2 regions of the Streptomyces sp. NPDC051217 genome follow, and region 1 is predicted to be linked to the other one. Evidence: riboswitches for the same ligand, from Rfam matches in the RefSeq annotation. Region 1 holds a riboswitch; the other holds the start of a gene.
What was found. A riboswitch is a leader RNA that binds a small molecule or an ion and turns the genes downstream of it on or off. The one in region 1 is predicted to bind cyclic di-AMP.

Region 1 (7,165 bases):
GGCCGCGGCGATCCGCGCCGATGTGGTGGAGGCCGCCTAGGCCGATCGGGGCCGCCGACGGGTAAATGGAGATGATCTTGGTCCGGATGGCGTAGTGTTGCATTCAACGGCGCGGGGTGGAGCAGCTCGGTAGCTCGCTGGGCTCATAACCCAGAGGTCGCAGGTTCAAATCCTGTCCCCGCTACTGGCAGAAGACGAAGGCCCGGATCCACTGGATCCGGGCCTTCGTCGTGTGCGCCCGACCCTCGAACCCTGACCCCCGACGAATCGCGCTTGACCTTTACGCAACGTCAAGATTTAGCGTTCCGGTCATGGAGTGGTCGATCCAGGACATCGCGAGGAAGGCCGGCACGACGAGCCGCACGCTCAGGCACTACGACGAGGTGGGGCTGCTCGACCCGAGCAGGGTCGGGAGCAACGGTTACCGCTACTACGACCAGGACGCCCTCGTCCGTCTCCAGCGGATCCTGCTGCTGCGTGAGCTCGGTCTGAGCCTGCCCGCGATCGCCGGGATCCTCGACGGCCAACAGGACACGGCCGCCGCACTGCGCACCCATCTCGCGCTGCTCGAACAGGAACGTGAGCGCGTGGGACGGCTGATCGCGTCGGTGCGGACCACTCTCCACAAGACGCAGAGGGGAGAAGAACTCATGGCCGAGGAAATTCTCGACGGCTTCGATCACACGCGGTACGAGCAGGAGGTGACCGAGCGGTGGGGCCGGGACGCGTACGAGAAGGGTGACCGCTGGTGGCGGTCCCTGAGCGAGCGCGAACGGAAGGAGTTCATGGAACGGCACGAGAGCATCGCCCGGGACTGGGGCCGGGCCAGGAAGGACGGTCTCGCCGCCGACAGCGAGGAGGCGCAGGCCATCGCCCGCAGACACTGCGACTGGCTGTCGACCACGACGAGCCCCGCGAGGTCGTACGTCATCGGGGTCACCGCGATGTACGTCGACGATCCGCGCTTCGGCCGCAACTACGACAAGTACGAGGAGGGCACCGCCGTCCTCGTACGGGACGCGATGAAGGTCTACGCCGAGCGCCATCTCACCGACGACTGACGGACTTACGACCGGCGTACGACGGGGAGGTACGACGAGGTACGCCGGTGCGGTGACGGTGGGCCGGGCCGCCGTCACCGCACCGGCCCACCGGTAGCCCAGTCGGTCGACAGCGGGTAGCCGCCCGGCGCGTAAGAGGCCAGCCTGGGGGGACGCGGTACCGTCCGCGGCCGTCGACGGACCGGGCAGGAGGCCACTGGTGGGGCACCTGAGAGACAGCGGGGACGACGGGACCGGGGACGGCCCCCTCGGCGGGAGCGAGCACCCTCCCGCCGAGGGGGCCGTCCCCAGCCCCTCCGCCGGGGGGCCCACCCGTAAGGCCCCGCCCCACCACCCCCACGTCCCCTCCAGGCTCCGCCGGCTCAGCGGCAGCCTCCGGCGTGGCATCCAGCGCGGTTTCCGCCGCGCCGACGAAGGTTTCCGGCCGGCGGACGCCGGCCCGGACGACCCCACCTGGAACCGCTCGCATCCCGCCGAGAAGCACCCGCCCGGCTTCGGTCCCGAAGACCCCCGGCCGCCCAGGCGGGGGAGCGGTCGGCTCGCCGCCCGGCCGACGCATCCGCTCGTGGAACTGCTGCCCGGTCTGATCATCGTGGCGGGGATCATCCTGGATCAGGCGACCCCGACCGCCTTCACCGCGTCCCCGTTCTTCTCGGCGGCGCCGCTGGTGGCCGCCCCCTTCTTCTCGTTCACGCGCACTCTCGTCATCGGCATCCTGTCCGTCGGCGCCGTTCTCGGACTGCGCTACGTCAACAACTCCGGGGACGGGGTCGAGATGATCACCGAATCGCTGACCGTCTTCACCGTCTCCGTCCTCGCACTGGCCATCAACGGTGTCGTACGCCGCAGTGGTGAACGCCTGGCCTCGGCGAGGGTCATCGCCGAGGCCGCCCAGCGCGCCGTCCTGCCGACACCCGAGGCCCGGATCGGCGGGCTGCACATCGCCGCGCGCTACGAGGCGGCCGAGGAGGGCGCCTACATCGGCGGTGACCTGTTCGCCGTCCAGGACACGGAGTACGGCGTACGGGTGGTGGTCGGCGACGTACGCGGCAAGGGCATGGGCGCCATCGAGACCGTGGCCGTCGTCATCGGCGCATTCCGGGAGGCCGCCGAGCAGGAGAGGTCGCTCGAAGGCGTCGCGCGGCGGCTGGAGCGGGCGCTGGCGCGCGAAGGCAGGCGGCGCAGCGGGATCGACCTGTTCGAGGGCTTCACCACCGCCGTACTGGCGGAGGTACCGCACGGCGAGGGCATAGCGCGCGTGCTGAACCGCGGGCACCCGGAGCCGCTGCTGCTCGGCCCCGACGGCGCGGTGACCGTGCTGGCCCCCACCGACCCGGCACTGCCGCTCGGGATGGGGGAGCTGGGGACATGGCCGGACCGCGCGGAGGAGATCCCGTACCGGCCCGGGGCGACGCTGCTCCTCTACACGGACGGGCTCTCCGAGGCGCGCAACGCGGAGGGCGTCTTCTACGACCCGGGCGAACGGCTCGCGGGACGGATCTTTCCCGGTCCCGACGACCTGCTGGAGGCGATCGTCGGGGACGTACGGCTGCACACCGGCGGCGGCAGTACGGACGACATGGCGCTGCTGGCCATCAGCCGGCCCACCGAGCGGCAGCCGGAGCGGCGCCGGACGATGCCCGTCGTGCCGTGACGCGATCGCGTGGGTCCGCCCGTGTGGGTCCGCCCGCGTCGGCCCTTCGTTGCGACGAGACCGTCGGACGCGTGGGACCCGCGTGCCGTGATGTCATCTCCCCCGCCACGCTGCGTAGTTGAGACACACCACTCCGCATAATATTTGACGCACCGTCAGATCGAGTGTGTGATCGCACACGGCCCGAACCGCGATCAACTCGCCCGATTGCGCCAGCTTGTGTCCCGGTTGATCCCCGCCGTGCTCGCTAACGATCACCGGGAACAGCTTGGAATAAGTCCCCGTCGTCTATTAACGTTCGATAACGCAGCGCGGTTGTCCCAGCCGTCGAAAGAGACGGCACCGTGCGCACGCGCCGAATTCCGCTAGGAAACCGGGGAACCACCAATTGGGGTGAATCGGGCGTCTTTTGTTGCCTCGTGCGGCGAAACACGCTCGTAGGAGACCTTCCTGCTCCGAACCCGTCAGCTAACCCGGTAGGCGAGAAGGAAGGAAAGGAGAGCGCCCCAGTGGCGTCCAACAGGCCTGCTCCCGAAGCCTCAGTCCCGGTCCGTTTCGGCCCCGGGAGCCGGCTCGCCGGTACCGATCTCGCCGATGGCGAGGCGAACAGGGACTGGGAGGAGTGGAATCCCACCGCGGAGTCCATCCGTCCCGTACGCGGCAAGCACCGTGTCGCCAAGCAGCGCAACGCGCTGGCCCGCAGCTCCACGGTCCTCGGAGTGGGTGTCATCGCCGCGGTCGGCGCCGGAGGCATCGCCTCCGCCCAGGACAAGCCCGCGGTCTCGATATCACTTCCCGACGCGCTCTCGGACAACCTTCCCGACGCCAAGTCCCTTCCCGGTGTCGGGTCTTTCATGTCCGACGGCGACAAGAAGACCGACGAGACTCCCTCCCCGCTGACCACGGCGGGCCTCACCGCCGCGGACACCCAGCAGGGCACCACCGACTCCGGCGAGGCGCTGCGCGCCCGCATCCTCCAGCAGGCGGAGCAGCAGCAGGCCGAGGCCGACGCCGCCCAGAAGGCGAGCGTCGAGAAGGCCGCCGCCGAGAAGGCGGCAGCCGAGGCCCGGAAGCAGCAGACCGACGCGGAGAAGAAGGCCGCCGAGGCGAAGCGCAAGGCGGAGGAAGAGGCCGAGCGCAAGGCCGAGCAGGAGCGCCTGGAGAAGCTGGCCGCCAGCTTCTCGCTCCCCACCTCCTCGTACACGCTCACCTCCACCTTCGGCCAGGCCGGCTCCATGTGGTCCTCCGGCCAGCACACCGGCCTGGACTTCGCCGCCCCCACGGGCACGCCCACCAAGGCCGTCCACAGCGGGACCGTCAAGTCGGCCGGCTGGTCGGGTTCGTACGGCTACCGCGTGGTGCTTGAGCTCGATGACGGTACGGAGATCTGGTACGCCCACCTGTCCTCGATGACCGTCGGCGCCGGCCAGAAGGTCACCACCGGCGAGACCATCGGACGCGTGGGAGCCACCGGCAACGTCACCGGCCCGCACCTGCACCTGGAGGTGCACACCGCGGGCGGCAGTGGCATCGACCCGATGAGCTGGCTGAGCAGCAAGGGACTCACGCCGTAGTACGTGGTTGATCAGGTCGGTCCGTCCAGCCTGATCCGGCCTGATCCAAACGACAGACCCTAGCTCCGATACGGGTTGTAGCCGCCGTAGTCGATGTACGGCGGCGGAGACCACACCCGCCCCGTCGCCCGCGCCGCGTACGTCAGCGCGGGCGACGCCGTTTCCCGGCGCTGCCACATGTGGTGCAGCAGCTCCTGCTCGCGCGCGGCGAAGTCGGGGCCCGCCGTGCCGCGCCCGGCCCGGTGGCGCAGGAACGCCAGAGCGGTCGCGAACGCCTGGTACTCGCCGACCGTACGGGCCGCCTTCGGGCCGTACGCGCGTCCCGCCACGTCGCGCGCCATCGAGCGCGCCCGCATCGAGGACAGGGCGAGCGGCTCGGTCTCGGCGAGCCAGCCTGCCGCCGCGTACGCGGGCAGCTCGGCCGAAACCATGTGCAGTTCGCGCTGCCGGGTCCATATCGCCAGCCAGGTGAGCAGGGCGAAGGCGGGGACCATGAAGGCCGCGTACACCGCGTAGAAGCCGTACGGGCCGAACAGCGACGAGGAACCGTTCCACAGCGCGTGCGTGCCCATCGCGAGCAGCAGGCCCAGCACCGGCATCAGCCACCGGCGCACGCGCTGGCGGCGGGTGGCGAGAGCGGCGATGCCGAAGCCGATGCCCGTCAGGACCGTGAAGAGCGGGTGCGCGAACGGCGACATCACGACCCGTACGAAGAAGGTCGCCGCGGTCACGGCAGGCAGCCCCGAGTTGCCGATCTGCTGGTCCTCTCCGTAGGCGCTGCCGAGATAGAGGATGTTCTCGGTGAACGCGAAGCCGGTCGCGGTGAAGCCCGCGACGACGACTCCGTCGACGAGACCGGTGAAGGACCGCCGCCGGAAGAGGAAGATCAGCAGGATCGCGGCGGCTTTCGCGCTCTCCTCGACGATCGGCGCGACCACCGTGGCCCCCAGGGACTCCGCGCCCGCGGGGTCGGCGGTCGCGGTGGCTATCCACCGGGTCGCGAAGGAGTTCGCCGTGATCGCCACGAGCGCGGCGGCGCAGGCGCCCCAGGCGAAGGAGAACAGGAGATTCCGCCAGGGGCCCGGCTCCACCCGGTCAAGCCAGCGGAAGGCCGCCATCAGCAGCGGTACGGGCAGGATCGCCAGCCCGAGACCGACCAGAAAGCCCTGTGTGCCGGTCTGTTCCCGTACGAGCGACATGAGCAGCAGGCCGCAGAGCGCGAGCAGGATGATCACGGCGCCCGCGCGCACGGCCGGGTGCCGCCAGAACGCGCGGTACGGCCGGTAGCGCCAGCGGGAGCGCTCCGGAACGGCGGCCCACATGTCGCCGAGCTGCTGTTGCCGCTCGGCGGCGGGGATCGCCGGCTCGGGGACTTGAGGGTCGTACGGGGGCGGTCGGGGCGGTTCGGACACCTACTGACCCTAACGAGGGCCACCGACAACCCGCGACGGCGTCCGGCTCGTCCCGGCCAACCCCGGCCCTACTCGGCGGGCGCGCCGTCCGAAGCCGCCCTGTCCGCCGCGTCGTCCGCCGCCGCACCCTCCGCCGCCCCTTCGCCCGCGACGCGGCGGAAGACCAGGTCCCGTACGGCATGGCCCTTTTCGAGGCCCTGGCCCTCGAACCGCGTCAGCGGCCGCGAGACGGGCCGCGGCGCGTAGCCCCCGTCCGGGGCGGTGTTCTCGAACGCGGGGTGCGCGCTCAGCACGTCGAGCATCCGCTCGGCGTACGGCTCCCAGTCCGTCGCGCAGTGCAGTACGGCCCCCGGCTTGAGCACGGGCGCCGCCAGCGTGAGGAACTCGGGCTGGATCAGCCGCCGTTTGTGGTGGCGTGTCTTGGGCCACGGGTCGGGGAAGTAGACGCGTATCCCGTCAAGCGACTCCGGCGCCAGCATCTCCCGCAGCAGGATGATCGCGTCGCCGTTGGCCACCCGGATGTTGGACAGCCCGGTCCGCTCCGCAAGCCGCAGCAGGTTGCCCTGCCCCGGCGTGTGGACGTCGGCGGCGAGGATCCCGGTGCCGGGATCGTCCGCCGCCATCCGCGCGGTCGCCTCGCCCATGCCGAAGCCGATCTCCAGGACGACCGGGAGCCCGTCGAACAGGGCGTCGAGGTCGAGGACCCGCTGTCCGTCGATGTCCAGCCCCCAGAACGGCCACAGCCGCCGCAGGACCTCGGCCTGACCGGTCGTGACCCGGCTGCGGCGCGGCTGGAAGCTGCGGATACGGCGCTCGAAGTGCGATCCGGCGGGGTCGGCGGCCGGTCCCGTGCCCCCGGGGAACATCCGGGACCAGGGGTGGGTGTCGCCGGCGCGCGCGCCGTCGCGGTCGCTGTTCACGTTCATCTGGGTCTCGGACACGTTTTCTCAGCCACGTCGGAATGGGGCAGGGACCTCCGATTCTACGGACCCGTCCGGGCGGCCCGAAAAGATCAGCCGCCCACCGACGCCCTACACCCTGCCCGCGTCCCTCAGCATCGTCAGCGCCCGCCTTGCCACCTCGCGGCCGATCGGGAGCGCGGCCGTCGCCGCCGGCGACGGGGCGTTGAGCACGTGCACCGCGCGCGGTGCCTCCTGGATCAGGAAGTCGTCGGCCAGCGTGCCGTCCCGCAGCACCGCCTGGGCCCGCACCCCGGCCGCCGCCGGGCGCAGATCCGCGTCCGTCACCTCGGGCAGCAGCCGGCGTACGGCGGTGGCGAAGGCGCGCTTGGAGAACGAGCGGCGCAGCTCGCCCGCGCCGTACCGCCAGTGTCTGCGCGCTGTCCGCCAGGATCCGGGCCAGCGGAGCGTGCCCGCCAGCTCACGGGGGCGCACGGTGGACCAGGAGTAGCCCTCCCTGGCCAGTGCGGGCACCGCGTTCGGGCCGACGTGGACGCCGCCGTCG
Region 2 (7,165 bases), on a different contig from region 1:
GCTGCCCGCAGGGGCAGCGGTGCGCGATGGCGCGCAGACCGCGCGGGGGCCGGCCGAGCTGCTGCCTGAACGCCTCGACGTCCGCCTCGGTGGGCTCGGTGCGTTCTGTCTGCGGAGGGGGCGTTTGCATACCTGCGTCGGCTTCCTTGATGTCTATCTGTCCGTCCGGTCGGCGCTGTCGACGCCGTCCAGAAGATTGGAGTACCAGGGCCGGTCGGCCGCGCCCTGGTCGGTGCGGTGCTCCTCGGCCGCCCGGGGGTCGGCCATGACGTAGCCGGTCTCCCCCGGCATCACGTAGTGCAGATGCTCGCGCGCCAGCCGCTGGATGTACGCGTCGTCCTGGAGGCGGGCCTTCTCGTCCCGCAGCTCCTCGACCCGCTTCGCGGCCTCGCGCGTCAGCTGCTCCTGCTCCGCGATGTCGCTCCGCTGCGACACGTACTGCCGCATCGGATAGGCGAGCGCCACGATCAGCGAGCAGACCACGAGCACCAGGAAGGCGGCGCGTCCGGTGAGCCGGGAGCGGCGGGCCTGTCTGCGGGTCTGCGAGCGGTAGACCCGGGCGGCGGTCTGCTCGCCCAGAATCCTGATCTTGGTCGCGGTGGAGAACCGGTCCCGGTTCGCGGCCATGGTCCCGCCTCCCTCAGAGGCCCGGCATGCCCCGTTCCTCTGTACTGCCGTACTGCCTCTGTACGCGCGTACGTCCCCGGACACGGTACGGGACCGTGGCCGGGGACGGCCGTAGGACGGGCGGGCCGATGGCCGGTTGCCCGGGTCAGTCCTTGAAACGGGGGAACGCGCTGCGGCCCGCGTAGACCGCCGCGTCGTCGAGGATCTCCTCGATACGCAGCAGCTGGTTGTACTTGGCGACGCGCTCGGAGCGGGCCGGGGCGCCGGTCTTGATCTGGCCGCAGTTGGTGGCGACGGCGAGGTCGGCGATCGTGACGTCCTCGGTCTCGCCGGAGCGGTGCGACATCATGCACTTGAAGCCGCTGCGCTGCGCCAGCTCGACGGCGTCCAGGGTCTCGGTCAGCGAACCGATCTGGTTGACCTTGACGAGCAGGGCGTTGGCCGAGCCCTCCTCGATGCCACGGGCCAGGCGCTCGGGGTTGGTGACGAACAGGTCGTCCCCGACGATCTGGACCTTGCTGCCCAGCTTGTCGTTGAGGACCTTCCAGCCGGCCCAGTCGTCCTCGAAGAGCGGGTCCTCGATGGAGACCAGCGGGTACGAGGCGACGAGCTCCTCGTAGTACTCGGTCATCTCGGCGGCCGAGCGGGACTTGCCCTCGAACTCGTAGGAGCCGTCCTTGTAGAACTCGGAGGCCGCGACGTCGAGCGCGAGCGCGATGTCCTTGCCCGGGGCGTAACCGGCTTCCTTGATGGCCACGAGGATCAGGTCGAGCGCGGCGCGGTTGGACTCCAGGTTCGGCGCGAAACCGCCCTCGTCGCCGAGGCCCGTGGAGAGCCCCTTCTCCTTCAGGACCTTCTTCAGCGTGTGGTAGACCTCGGCGCCCCAGCGCAGGGCCTCGGAGAACGACTCGGCGCCGATCGGCGCGATCATGAACTCCTGGATGTCCACGTTCGAGTCCGCGTGCGACCCGCCGTTGAGGATGTTCATCATCGGAACGGGCAGCAGGTGCGCGTTCGGGCCGCCGAGGTAGCGGAAGAGCGGCAGGTCCGAGGCCTCGGAGGCGGCGTGCGCCACGGCCAGGGAGACACCGAGGATGGCGTTGGCACCGAGCGAGGACTTGTCGGGGGTGGCGTCCAGGTCGAACATCGCCTGGTCGATGAGGCGCTGCTCGGTGGCGTCGTAGCCGACGAGCTCCGGGCCGATCTGCTCGATGACGGCGAGGACGGCCTTCTCGACGCCCTTGCCCTGGTAGCGGTTCTGGTCACCGTCGCGGAGCTCAAGGGCCTCGAACGCACCGGTGGACGCACCGGAGGGGACAGCAGCACGGCCGGTGCTGCCGTCGTCGAGGCCGACCTCGACCTCGACCGTGGGGTTGCCTCGGGAGTCAAGGATTTCCCGGGCTACGACGACGTCGATGGACGGCACGAGCATCTCCTTCTGGGATGTGACGCTTGGAGTGCAGGGCCTCATTGGCCTTGCGGCATGAGCCTAACCGGCTCCCGGTCGGCGGTCGGCAGATGCCCGCCCGCTGGGACGAAAAGAGTCCGCGATGACCGTTCGGCCGCGAATGTCCAGGGGTCGGCCGGGGGCGGTCGGGGTCCGGCGCGGTCGGTCGCGGTCGGTCGCGGTCCGTCGGGGTCCGGCGCGGTCCGGCGCGGTCCGGCGCGGTCGGTCGCGGTCCGGCCCATGGCCTGAAGACCGTCCGAACCCCGGCCCGGCGCGTCCGGGGGAGTGAGGCGCGCCGGACCGGGGTTCAGGGGGAAAGGGTCAGCTCAGGTGGAGCTGCTGCCCCGGGAAGATCTCGTCGGCGTTCTCGACGATGTCCTTGTTCAGCTTGAAGAGCTTCTTCCAGCCGCCTTCGACCTTCTTGGTCTCGGCGATCTTGGAGAGGGTGTCTCCGGGCTTGACCTTGTACTCGCCGTCGCCCTTCTTGACCGGACCGCGCGTCTCACTACGCGAGGCGGGCTGCTCCTTCGCGGCACGCGGGGCGGACTGCTGCGGGGCGGACCGCTCCTTCGGAGCGGCCTGCGGGGCCGGGTCGGCGGAGCCGGCGTCGTTCGAGGCGTTGGACAGGCCCACGCCGCAGCTCGGCCAGGCACCCTTGCCCTGGCCCGCCAGGACCTTCTCGGCGATCTGTATCTGCTGGGACTTCGAGGCCTGGTCGGCACTGGACGCGAAGGCGCTGCCGCCGTACGCGGCCCAGGTGGAGGCGGAGAACTGGAGCCCGCCGAAGTAACCGTTGCCGGTGTTGATCGACCAGTTGCCGCCGGACTCGCACTGGGCGACGGCGTCCCACTCGGAGGTGGTGGCGGCGGAGGCGGAGGTGGCGCCGATCAGCGGGGCCGCGACAGCGGCACCGGTGATGCCGGCGAGCGTGGCGTAACGGACGGCCTTGGACGGACGACGGTGCTTGCCCTTGCCGGACGCGCTGGAAAACAGCATGCGAAATCTCCTCACCGACGCCTGCGAGGTGAGCTGTCGGGTTCGGGCCAAGTGAGTTGCCCGGCCGTGCGGCCCGGGAACGTCTTCACGTCCCCACCGCGCACGGCTCCACCCCGAGCCGGCCGTGATGACCGGCGCTTACCTGTGGGTCCCCCGCTCCTGCCTTCGGCGCGTGATGCGACGAGTACTCCCCCGACCGACGGCAGGATTCGGCGTGACGGTCGACGGTGCCCGCGGTGCGAGCGGTTCAGACCGTAAACACAGACATCCCGGATGTTCAAAGAAGGAACATCCGGGATGATTCGCCCATCCTGCCCCGAGGAAACCTCTGTTTACGCAGGTCGGAACGGAAAGAGGGTGAGTTGCCGGGCAGATCGCATCAGTTGGGGCGAAGAGACGCTTGTCTCACTTGCTCAGATGCGGACATAGCCCGTGCAACTACCCTTGATTCGCGGTCACATCGAGCTTCTGGCCCGGCAGGATGAGGTCCGCGTCGGAGCCCACGACCTCGCGGTTCGCCTTGTAGAGCGCCGCCCAGCCACCCTCCACCTTCTGCTCGTCGGCGATGGCCCACAGGTTGTCGCCGGCGCGGACGGTGTACGAGCCGTCGGCGGCGGCGTCATCGCCGCGCACCGAGCTGTCACCGCGTGAGGCATGACGGCCGCTTTCGCGGTCTTCGTCCGCCTTACCCGCCTTGCCGGTCTCGGCCGCCTCGGCCGGCTCGCTCGGCTCGGGGGCCGCCTCGCCGCGGTGCTTGCCCTTGGCGGCGTCGGCGGTGCTGGGCTCCGCGCTCGGTTCTGCGTTCGGCTCCGTGCTCGGCTCGTCGGCGTCGGACGCCGAGTCGCGGCCGAACTGCCCGGACGACGGCGTCGACTCGGGAGCGGGGGGCAGCACGGCCTCTTCGCTCGACTCGGGCTCGGGGGACCCTTCGGAGGGCTCGCTGTCCGGAGCCGTGTCCGCGCCGGCGTCCTGGCTCTCACCCTCGCCCGCGTCGGCGCCCGCGTCCGCGTCCGCCGTGAGCCCGGTGACCAGCGCGCAGGTCGGCCACGCGCTCGGACCCTGCGCCGCGAGGATCTTCTCGGCGACGGCTATCTGCTGGCTGCGGCTGGCCTGGTCGGCGGTGGGGGCGTACGCCGTACCGCCGAAGTCGACCCAGGTCTCCTGGGAGATCTGCAGGCCGCCGTAGTAACCGTTGCCGAGGTCGGCGCTCCACATGCCGCCGCTCTCGCACTCGGCGACGCGGTCCCAGGTGGAGGCGTCGGCCGCACTGGCGCCGGTCGCGCCGAGCAGCGGGATGGCGATCGCCGAGCCTGTCACCCCTGCCGCGACGACAAGGGCGGGGGCCTGACGGGGCCGACGGTGCCGGCCGTTCCCGGAGCGCATGCGGTTGCCTTCCGTGAGACTGCTGAAACGTGAGTCCCAGCGTGTGAGTGCCGGGACGATCGTGAACGTAGCCGCACTCGAACGCCTGTCACAAGTCGATGCAGCGGAGATCACGTGAAAGTCACAGTGCTGACAATCCGTCAGTCACGCACCGCTGTGAACTGCACCGGGAGCGTGCGCAGTCCACGCATGATGAGCCCGCCACGCCATCGCAAATCGGATGGATCGACCGCAAGTCGCAAGTCGGGCAGGCGGGTCAGAAGGGTCGCGAGCGCGGTCTGTCCCTCCAGCCGCGCGAGCGGCGCGCCGAGGCAGTAGTGGATGCCGTGGCCGTATCCGAGGTGTTTGTTGTCACTCCGCGACAGGTCGAGCCGGTCCGGGTCGGCGAACCGCGCCGGGTCGCGGTCGGCGGCGGCGAGTACGACGAGGACGGGGTCGCCCACCGCGACGCTCTGCCCGCCGAGTTCGACGGCCTCGGTGGCGTAGCGCCAGGTGGCGAGCTCCACCGGCCCGTCGTAGCGCAGCAGTTCCTCGATCCCGGTCGCGAGCAGCTCCGTCTCGCCGGCGTCGAGGGAGCGCTGAAGCCGCTCGCGCTGGCCGGGGTTACGGAGCAGGGCGTACACGCCGTTCCCCACCAGATTCACGGTGGTTTCGAACCCCGCGAAGAGAAGGATGAACGCCATCGCGGCGGCCTCGTTCTCGGTGAGATGCTCGCCGTCGTCGCTCGCCCGGATCAGACCGGAGATCAGGTCGTCGCCGGGGTCATCCCTCTTACGGTGGATGAGGTCGGCGAGATACCCCCGCATCTTCTTCACTGACCGCGCGACCCCACCGCGCGGCCCGCCGCCGTGCCGGATCATCATCCCGGCCCAGTCGCGGAAGTCGTCCTGGTCCTCGCGGGGGACACCGAGCAGATCGCAGATCGCGTAGATGGGAAGCGGGAAGGCGAAGTCGTGGATGAGGTCGGCCTCCCCCTTCGCGGCGAATGCGTCGATCAGCCCGTCCGTCAACTCCTGTACGCGTGGCGCGAATTCGGCCACCCGCCGGGGCGTGAACGCCTGCGACACGAGCCGCCGCAGCCGGGTGTGGTCGGGCGGATCGATATTCAGCAGATGCGTCATCAACTCCGCGCCACGCTCCCCCGGGATTCCCGTCTTCCCCTTGGCGTGCGGCTGCTCGGCGTGATGCACGGGATTCTTCGACAGCCGCGGATCGCCAAGCGCACGCCTGGCGTCCACATACCGCGTCACCAGCCAGGCGTCGACCCCACTCGGCAACCGGGTCCGACGCACGGGCGCGTGCTCGCGGAGCCAGGCGTAGGCGGGGTAGGGGTCGGTGGCGAACTCCCAGGTGAAGAGAGCGGGAGCGGGGGGCGGCGGCGTGGCGGCGGGGTCGTGCATGGCCCGACAGTAACGGCCCCTGCGGACGGCGTTCTCCCATGGTGCGGGCGGAGCTGATGAGCCTTCGCCGCGAGGATCGCGTCGCGGTAGGTAGGAGACGCTCGGCGCCGCCGAGCGTGGATCGACGCGGTTACCCGCCGGGCGGCGAGCACTCGATGCCGGAGACCGGCGTGGCCGGCGAGGGCGCCCGGCCGGGGGTGGGGGCGGCGGTCTCGTCGAGCCCACGGGCGGTGTGGATCCGCAGCAGTCCGTCGATGCCGCGCAGCAGGGTCTCGCCGGCCAGGACGGGGTCGCCGAGGTAGCCGGCGCTCATCGCGCCGTCGCGGAGCATGACGAAGTGGCGCCCGGCGTGGTCGGCCTGCGAGGCGGTGATCTCGGCGAACAGTCCGGTGATCGTCCGCAGGAACCAGTCACGGTGTCGCACGACGGCCCGGTGGACCGGGTGGTCGGGATCGGGGAATTCCGCCGCCGCGTTGAGGAAGGCGCATCCGCGGTAACCGGGCGAGCGGATCTGCTCGACCAGGGACGCACCGATGCCCCGCAGGATCCCGTCGGTCGGCACGTCCGCGGCCGTCAGGGAGCCGATCTGGGCGCGGATCGCCTGGTCGACGCTTCTGATGTAGGCGGCGACCAGGTCGTCCTTGCTGCGGAAGTGGCGGTAGAAGGTGGCGTTGGTGACCTTCGACTCGGCGACCAGACGGTCGACGCCCACCGTGTGGATGCCCTCCGCGTAGAAGAGCCGCGCGGCGGTCCCCAGGAGCCGCTCGCGGGCCTCTGAGACCCGCCTTCCGGTGCCTGTGCCGACTTCCGTCTGTGCCATGTCACCCATTGTAGGGGTAGAACGCTCTCTCTTGTTTTTCGCGGAAGAGGTGTGCCAGACTCCCCAGAAGTAGAGAGAACGTTCTCTCTGCTTCCTACTCATTGGAGAACCCCATGGCGTCCACCGCCTCCGCCGACCAGATCGGCGCCACGCCCGCCCTGCGTCGGCTGTACGTCATTCGCTTCGTCTTCGCCGCCGCGTGGGCGGTGCTTCTGCTGGTGTCCGGCTCGGACCTCACCGTCGGGGCGAAGCTGCTGCTGTTCCTCTATCCGGTCTTCGACGTGGCCGCGGCCGTCGTCGATGCCAGGTCGGCGCGCGTCGGCGGGCCGGTCAAGGGCCTGTACGCGAACATCGCCGTCAGCTCGCTCGCCGCCGTCGGCATCGCGGTCGCCGGGACCTCGGGCGTCGCCGACGTGCTGCGCGTCTGGGGCGCGTGGGCGGTCGTCTCCGGGCTGGTCCAGCTCCTCGTGGGCGTCGCGCGCCGGCCGATGG

Region 2: linked by a shared signal. The riboswitch ahead of ACIBBB_RS22530 (transglycosylase family protein) and the one ahead of ACIBBB_RS32830 (M23 family metallopeptidase) in region 1 are both predicted to bind cyclic di-AMP.

What each region holds. Positions count from the first base shown of each region.
Region 1 covers NZ_JBITEV010000020.1:121,279-128,443, forward strand. The annotation lists gene ACIBBB_RS32810 (hypothetical protein) at 1-40, shown strand, start outside; tRNA gene ACIBBB_RS32815 (tRNA-Met) at 111-184, shown strand; gene ACIBBB_RS32820 (MerR family transcriptional regulator) at 312-1,061, shown strand; gene ACIBBB_RS32825 (PP2C family protein-serine/threonine phosphatase) at 1,627-2,715, shown strand; cyclic di-AMP (ydaO/yuaA leader) riboswitch at 3,059-3,213, shown strand; gene ACIBBB_RS32830 (M23 family metallopeptidase) at 3,225-4,289, shown strand; gene ACIBBB_RS32835 (PrsW family intramembrane metalloprotease) at 4,349-5,611, opposite strand; partial or broken gene trmB (tRNA (guanosine(46)-N7)-methyltransferase TrmB) at 5,851-6,567, opposite strand; gene lhgO (L-2-hydroxyglutarate oxidase) at 6,733-7,165, opposite strand, start outside.
Region 2 covers NZ_JBITEV010000010.1:108,719-115,883, forward strand. The annotation lists gene ACIBBB_RS22515 (DUF501 domain-containing protein) at 1-130, opposite strand, end outside; gene ACIBBB_RS22520 (septum formation initiator family protein) at 154-627, opposite strand; gene eno (phosphopyruvate hydratase) at 773-2,059, opposite strand; gene ACIBBB_RS22530 (transglycosylase family protein) at 2,396-3,070, opposite strand; cyclic di-AMP (ydaO/yuaA leader) riboswitch at 3,074-3,251, opposite strand; gene ACIBBB_RS22535 (transglycosylase family protein) at 3,509-4,453, opposite strand; gene ACIBBB_RS22540 (cytochrome P450) at 4,594-5,853, opposite strand; gene ACIBBB_RS22545 (TetR/AcrR family transcriptional regulator) at 5,984-6,682, opposite strand; gene ACIBBB_RS22550 (hypothetical protein) at 6,787-7,165, shown strand, end outside.